3 regions of the Streptomyces sp. GL_140 genome follow, and region 3 is predicted to be linked to each of the others. Evidence: riboswitches for the same ligand, from Rfam matches in the RefSeq annotation. Region 3 holds a riboswitch; each other region holds the start of a gene.
What was found. A riboswitch is a leader RNA that binds a small molecule or an ion and turns the genes downstream of it on or off. The one in region 3 is predicted to bind cyclic di-AMP.

Region 1: another riboswitch for cyclic di-AMP. It lies ahead of AC3IYJ_RS33265 (LysM peptidoglycan-binding domain-containing M23 family metallopeptidase); the one in region 3 lies ahead of AC3IYJ_RS30210 (M23 family metallopeptidase).
Region 2: another riboswitch for cyclic di-AMP. It lies ahead of AC3IYJ_RS15590 (transglycosylase family protein); the one in region 3 lies ahead of AC3IYJ_RS30210 (M23 family metallopeptidase).

Annotation. Positions count from the first base shown of each region.
Region 1 is NZ_CM174404.1:7,147,947-7,150,200, forward strand. It holds gene AC3IYJ_RS33260 (tyrosine-protein phosphatase) at 1-278, opposite strand, end outside; cyclic di-AMP (ydaO/yuaA leader) riboswitch at 593-787, shown strand; gene AC3IYJ_RS33265 (LysM peptidoglycan-binding domain-containing M23 family metallopeptidase) at 790-1,767, shown strand; gene AC3IYJ_RS33270 (SGNH/GDSL hydrolase family protein) at 2,009-2,254, shown strand, end outside.
Region 2 is NZ_CM174404.1:3,359,740-3,361,993, reverse strand. It holds gene AC3IYJ_RS15595 (transglycosylase family protein) at 1-898, shown strand, start outside; cyclic di-AMP (ydaO/yuaA leader) riboswitch at 1,174-1,345, shown strand; gene AC3IYJ_RS15590 (transglycosylase family protein) at 1,348-2,049, shown strand.
Region 3 is NZ_CM174404.1:6,433,675-6,435,928, forward strand. It holds gene AC3IYJ_RS30205 (M16 family metallopeptidase) at 1-980, shown strand, start outside; cyclic di-AMP (ydaO/yuaA leader) riboswitch at 1,188-1,347, shown strand; gene AC3IYJ_RS30210 (M23 family metallopeptidase) at 1,360-2,151, shown strand.

The DNA of each region.
Region 1 (2,254 bases), 710 kb from region 3:
AGCGGGATGTTCACGTTGCGCACGCCGGACAGCTCGACGTCCGCGCCCTCCAGCGCGTGGTCGGCGCCGTTGCGGAAGTCGAAGACGGTGTGCAGACCGAGCGATTCGAGGAACTCCGCGTCAGTTTCAGTGGCATGTGCGAGATGTCCGCTTCGGAACAGTCGTCCCGACTTGACCTTCCGGCCGTCGGTGGTCGGCAGCCCGCCCACGTCACGGAAGTTGCGCACGCCGGTCAGTTCCGGCTCCGTCTGCGGGCTCTGGGGTATCCGCTGGGTCACAGGGGGCTCCTCTGTGTGGTCGTCGAGAGTGTCCGAATTACGCTACTTGGGAACAACTTGCCATAGCGACAGGCGAGATCGGACACCTCCCCGTGAGCCAGATCATACGGTGACCGTGAGTGCCTGATCATCAATGTCGAATTGCCTTGTCGGGGCGGCCGTTGAAGGCCGGGAATGGACACAGGGTGACCGGAATTCCGGCTGGCAGGCATTCCTGAGAATCATTCAGGGAATTCGTGACTTGTTCTGTGCGGCCGGACTCGATTACGTTCGCGATCGATCCGGACGGACCGCCTAATCCTGCCGCCGTCCGGCAACCGCACCCGACTATTCAGCGCGTGGCAGGAGCGGGGGAACCAGGTAAGCCGCTGTTCCCGATCCGTATCGGATCTTTACAACGGGACAGCTCGGGGTGAAGTCGTACATGCGCCGTTCGCCGGCGCGGATATGGCCGGACATCTCCCGTCCGAACCCGACAGCTCACCTCGCAGGCGTCGGAGAGGAATTCGCCATGACCGCAACGGGTAAGCACCGCCGCCCGAAGTCCCGCTCGATATCCCGCGGTTTCGCCGTTGCGGGCACCGGTGGCGCGGCCCTCGCGCTCCCGCTGCTCGGTGCCGCCGGCGCCCACGCGGCCGGCGTCCCGGCCGCGGCGCCCGCCGCCGTGCCGGTCCAGGCGGCACGGGTCGCCCAGGTTCCGGCCGCCCTCCAGGCCGCGCCGACCGCGGCGCAGGCCGCCCCCACCGTCTACACGGTCGTGCCGGGGGACTACCTCTCCAAGATCGCCGAGCGTGAGCACCTCACCGGTGGCTGGGAGCGGCTCTACGCGGACAACCGCGAGGCCGTGGGCTCCAACCCCTCGCTGATCCACCCGGGCCTGAAGCTGACGCTCGGTGCCACGGGCGCGGCGCAGCCGGCCGAGAAGCCCTCCCAGGCCTCGGCTGACGCCTCGTCGGACGACACCTCGGACTCCCCGTCGGGTGACTCCTCCGACGAAGGCTCCGCCGACGGGTCGGCGGCCGAGGCCCCGGCCGCGCCCGCCCCCAAGGCGGCCCCCGTCAAGCAGCAGGCCGCTCCGGCCTCCGCCGGGTTCGTCGCCCCGGTCGGCGGCGGCACCTCCACCCCGTACAAGGCCGCCGGCTCCATGTGGTCCAGCGGCTACCACACGGGTGTGGACTTCATCGCGAGCACCGGCACCACCGTCAAGGCCGTCGGCGCGGGCACGGTCGTCTCGGCCGGCTGGGGCGGTGCGTACGGCAACGAGGTGGTCATCCGCCACGCGGACGGCAAGTACAGCCAGTACGGCCACCTCTCCCAGCTGTCCGTCTCGGTCGGCCAGAGCGTCACCGCCGGGCAGCGCATCGGTCTCTCCGGCGCCACCGGCAACGTGACCGGCCCGCACCTCCACTTCGAGATCCGCACGGGGCCCTCGTACGGCTCGGACATCGACCCGCTGGCCTACCTGCGGTCGAAGGGCGTCAGCATCTGAGTCCGACCGTCGGCTCCGGCGGCGGGCGAGCGGTTGCGAGCGGTTGAGAGCAGCTGCCGGCCGGTGCGGACCGGGAACGTGCGTGCGGCCGGGACCCGAGGGGGGCCCGGCCGTATGTGCGTCCCGGTCGGTTCGTCGCCCCTCCCGCCTATTCCTCGTGCGACGGGTGGCAAAGATCACGGTCCGTCAAACCTTGGCTACGGTCGCGTAGGTCGTGCGCAGGGGTGAAGGATGTGGTCCCGTGGCAGCGACGACGACGACACTCAAGACCATCGGCTCGTACGCGGCGATCGGGGACAGCTTCACCGAAGGCGTCGGGGACCCGGGACCCGGGGAAACGTTTCTCGGCTGGGCGGACCGGCTGGCCGTACTCCTGGCCGATCAGCGCGAAGAGCACGACTTCCGGTACGCGAACCTGGCCGTCCGGGGCCGCCTCCTGGACCAGATCGTGGCCGAGCAGGTCCCCCGGGCCAAGGAGCTCGCGCCG
Region 2 (2,254 bases), 3.1 Mb from region 3:
TTACGGCGGGCTGCAGTTCACCCAGGAGCAGTGGAAGAACGCCGGCGGGCTCGACTTCGCCGAGCGCCCCGACCTCGCCAGCCGGTCCCAGCAGATCGCGGTGGGCGAGCGGGTCCTGGCCTCCCAGGGCCCGCAGGCGTGGCCCCTGTGCGCGGCGCCGGCCGGGCTCTCGCAGCAGGGTCCCGCGGCCGAGGTGGACCCGGGCCTGCCCGGAGGCGGTGACGCCGCCTCGCACTCCGTGTCCCGCCCGGACGGCAAGATCCCGTACCTCGGGACGCCCCGGCCCTCCACGGACTTCGGGGCCCCGACCCCCGCGGCCCCGACTCCGACCCCCTCCCCTTCGGGCACGCCGTCCTTCCTGCTGCCCGACTACCCGCTGCCCGTCATGCCGCTGCCGGAGCCGCCGACGACGACTCCGGGGCTCCCGGGCGACCCGACGGCGCCCGTGACGCCCACGGACCCGACGGCCCCCACCGTCCCGACCTCGCCGTCCACGGACCCGACCGCACCCGTGACGCCCACGGATCCGACGTCTCCCGCGCACCCGGCCGACCCGGCGGCGCCCACGACGCCGGCCGTCCCCGCCGATCCGGCGGCGCCCGCCCCGACCGCCGACCCGACCGTCCCGGCGACCCCGGGAGCCACCACGGACCCGGCCGCCCCGGCTGCCGGTGCCGGTAAGCACCGCGGCCCGGCCGCGGTTGAGGCGCCCGTCACGTCTGATGCCGCGTCGGACCCCGCGTACACGGTGAAGGAGGGCGACAGCCTTGCCACCATCGCGGACGCCAACGGAGTGAAGGGCGGCTGGAACGCGCTCTACAAGGCCAACGAGCAGGTCATCGGCGAGGACGCCAACCTGATCAAGCCCGGCCAGAACCTGGATCTAACGCACGAATAGCGACACTTGGGGCGCCCGGAACCACCTGATTGTCCGTTTTCCGTAAGTGAGACATGTGTCTCTTCCGGTCAACTGGCGTGTCCGGTCCGGAGGGTTCCGCAAACCCCGTCCTCACCTGCGCAAACGCCCCTGTGGAGAGCGCAAGTAGGCACCGTTTCTCCCCGATGTCCCTCGTTGAACATCGGGGGGAGACCTGTCTACCTTCTGAATCGCTCGCCACCGCGGGCTCCTTCGACCGCATCGCCGAATCCTGCCGGCGGACGGAGGGAACACTCGTCGCGCAAGCGCCGAAGGCAGGAGCGGGGGAACCAAGGTAGGCGCCGGAACCGGCCGTTGAGAGACGGTCACGGAACCGGCTAGGGGTTAAGACAGGCGCTAGGTCGCCTGGCCGGGCACTCACTCGCCCGAACCCGACAGCTCACCTCGAAGGCGTCGGTGAGGAGAACTCCATGCTGCTTTCCGCCAAGGGCAAGCACCGCCGCGGCTCCAAGGCCGTTCGGCTCGTCACGCTGGCCGGCGTCGCCGGTGTCGCCGTCGCGGCTCCGCTGATGGCCGCGGGCACCGCTTCCGCCGCGACCGCTTCCGAGTGGGACCGCGTCGCTTCCTGTGAGTCCGGTGGCAACTGGGCCATCAACACGGGCAACGGCTACTACGGCGGCCTGCAGTTCTCGTCGTCCACGTGGGCCGCGTACGGCGGCAAGGCGTACGCCGCGCAGGCCAACCAGGCTTCCAAGTCCCAGCAGATAGCCATCGCCGAGAAGGTCCTCAAGGGCCAGGGCAAGGGCGCCTGGCCGTCCTGCGGCGTCGGCCTGTCGAACGGCGCCTACACCGGTGGCGGCTCGACCGAGACCGCCCCGAAGAAGACCGAGACGAAGAAGCAGGAGAAGAAGGCCGAGCCGAAGAAGGAGACCAAGCGCTCCGAGGCCTCGACCACCAACCGCTCCGAGCGTCCGGCCGCCACCTCCAAGCCGAAGACCGAGGCCCCCAAGACCGGCAACGGCTCCTACGAGGTCAAGTCCGGCGACACGCTGGGCACCATCGCCGAGGCGAACAACGTCTCCGGCGGCTGGGAGAAGCTCTTCGAGCTCAACAAGGACATCGTCTCGGACGCCGACCTGATCTTCCCGGGTCAGAAGCTGAAGCTCAGCTGAACCTTGCGGCAACAGCCGCGGTAGCGTCCGCAACACGCAGAATTCCCACCGCCCGGCGCGTACCCCCCACGCGCCGGGCGGTGCTGCGTGCCGGGCCCATCGCCCGGCGGCAGGCCCGGCGCGCCCCCCGAGGAAGAGCCCTATGTCCTGTAAGGGGGGTATTCGGGCCCTTTTTCGTCCCACAGCCCGGTTGATCGGGTCGCCG
Region 3 (2,254 bases):
GCGACGCCGAGGTCGACCGCCTGGTGCGCAACCGGCTCGACGAGATCCCGCACGAGCTGGCCAACCCGCAGCGCCGCGCCGCCAAGCAGCTCTCCAAGGAGCTGTTCCCGCAGTCCCTGCGGATCTCCCGCCCGCGCCAGGGCACCGAGGACACGGTCGCGCGGATCGATTCCGCGGCCGTACGGGCCTTCTACGAGGCCCACGTACGCCCCGCGACCGCCACCGCGGTGATCGTCGGCGACCTGACCGGCATCGACCTGGACGCCGTCCTGGCCGACACCCTGGGCACGTGGACCGGTGACACCACCGAGCCCCTCCCGGTCGCGCCGATCACCGCCGACGACCGCGGCCGCGTGGTCATCGTGGACCGGCCCGGAGCCGTCCAGACGCAGCTGCTGATCGGCCGCATCGGTCCGGACCGCCACGACCGGGTCTGGGCCCCCCAGGTGCTCGGCACTTACTGCCTGGGCGGCACCCTCACCTCGCGCCTGGACAAGGTGCTGCGCGAGGAGAAGGGGTACACCTACGGCGTGCGCGCCTTCGGCCAGGTGCTGCGTTCCACCGCCGACGGCAAGGGCGCCTCGATGCTCGCCATCAGCGGCTCGGTGGACACTCCGAACACCGGCCCGGCGCTCGACGACCTCTGGAAGGTGCTGCGCACCCTCGCCGAGGGCGGCCTGACCGACGCCGAACGGGACGTGGCCGTGCAGAACTTGGTGGGCGTGGCCCCGCTGAAGTTCGAGACGGCCGCCTCGGTCGCGGGCACCCTCGCCGACCAGGTCGAGCAGGAGCTACCGGACGACTACCAGGCGCAGTTGTACGCGCGGCTCGCCGAAACGGGCACGGTGGAGGCCACTTCGGCGGTCGTCAACGCCTTCCCGGTGGACCGCCTGGTCACGGTGCTGGTGGGCGACGCCTCGCAGATCGAGGAGCCCGTACGGGCCCTGGGGATCGGCGAAGTGACCGTGGTCACCAACTGACCGGACGACGGGCGGCCGTTCACCGGCCGACAGAGGGGTTCAGGCGGCTTGTCCGCAGGGGCCCCTTTTGTCTGTTTAGTCGTGTGGTTGCTTGTATGTGGTGTGGCGTACGCAACAAAAAGGCGTGTCTGTTTGGCGATTGACTGATGATCCGCCTAGCGTCGGCCCTGCTGTCCGTCAGTTGTAACCGCCGCGCCCCGCGGCACCGGACAGCGATCGCCGAGTCCCCGTCAGGCGCGAGCCTGGGGAGCCGGGGACCCACATGTGTCCCTGGGGTGAATCGGACCGCCTCGCGAGAGGTGGCCCGTAGGAGACCTTCCTGCTCCGAACCCGTCAGCTAACCCGGTAGGCGAGAGGGAAGGAAAGGATCAACCCCTTCATGGCCTTTGGCAGTCGTGCCGCCGGCAAGCACCGTGGTTCCAGCCGTCTGAGCCGCAAGACCGCCGGATATGCCGGCATAGCCGCCGTCGTCACCACCGGTGTCGTCGGCTCCCTGGCCGGCCCGGCGTTCGCCGCGGACAAGGCCCCCTCCGTCGAGGACACCGGCCTGAACACCATCGTGGTGGCCGACGAACTCGCCGGTGAGATCCAGGCCCAGGCCCACTCCCAGCAGCGGGCCGCCGAGGCCGCCGCCGCCAAGGCGCAGGCCGAGGCCGACGCCAAGCAGCGCGCCGCCGAGGCCAAGACGAAAGCCGAGGCCCGCGCCAAGGCCGAGCGCGAGGCCGCCGAGCGCGCGGCCCGCGAAGAGGAGCGCAAGCGCCTCAACACCTTCGTGGCCCCGATCTCGGACTCCTACGTCAGCACCCAGTACCACGCGGGTGGCGGCATGTGGTCCTCCGGCAGCCACACCGGCATCGACTTCCACGCCGCCTCCGGCACCGAGGTGCACGCGGTCGGCGCGGGCACCGTGGTCGAGGCGGGCTGGGGCGGCGCGTACGGCAACAACGTCGTCATCAAGCACGCCGACGGCACCTACACCCAGTACGGCCACATGTCCTCGCTGAGCGTCTCCGTCGGCCAGCAGGTCACCCCGGGCCAGCAGATCGGCCTGTCGGGCTCCACCGGCAACTCCAGCGGCCCGCACCTGCACTTCGAGGCCCGTACCGGCGCCGAATACGGCTCGGACATCGACCCGGTCGCGTACCTGCGCGCCCACGGCGTCAACGCCTGACGCAGGCAGCAGGCAGCGGCCCGCACGGCGCCGCGCCGCGTCACGCATCTTCCCGAAGGCCCCGGCTCTATCCGAGCCGGGGCCTTCGCGTTGTGTGAATGTT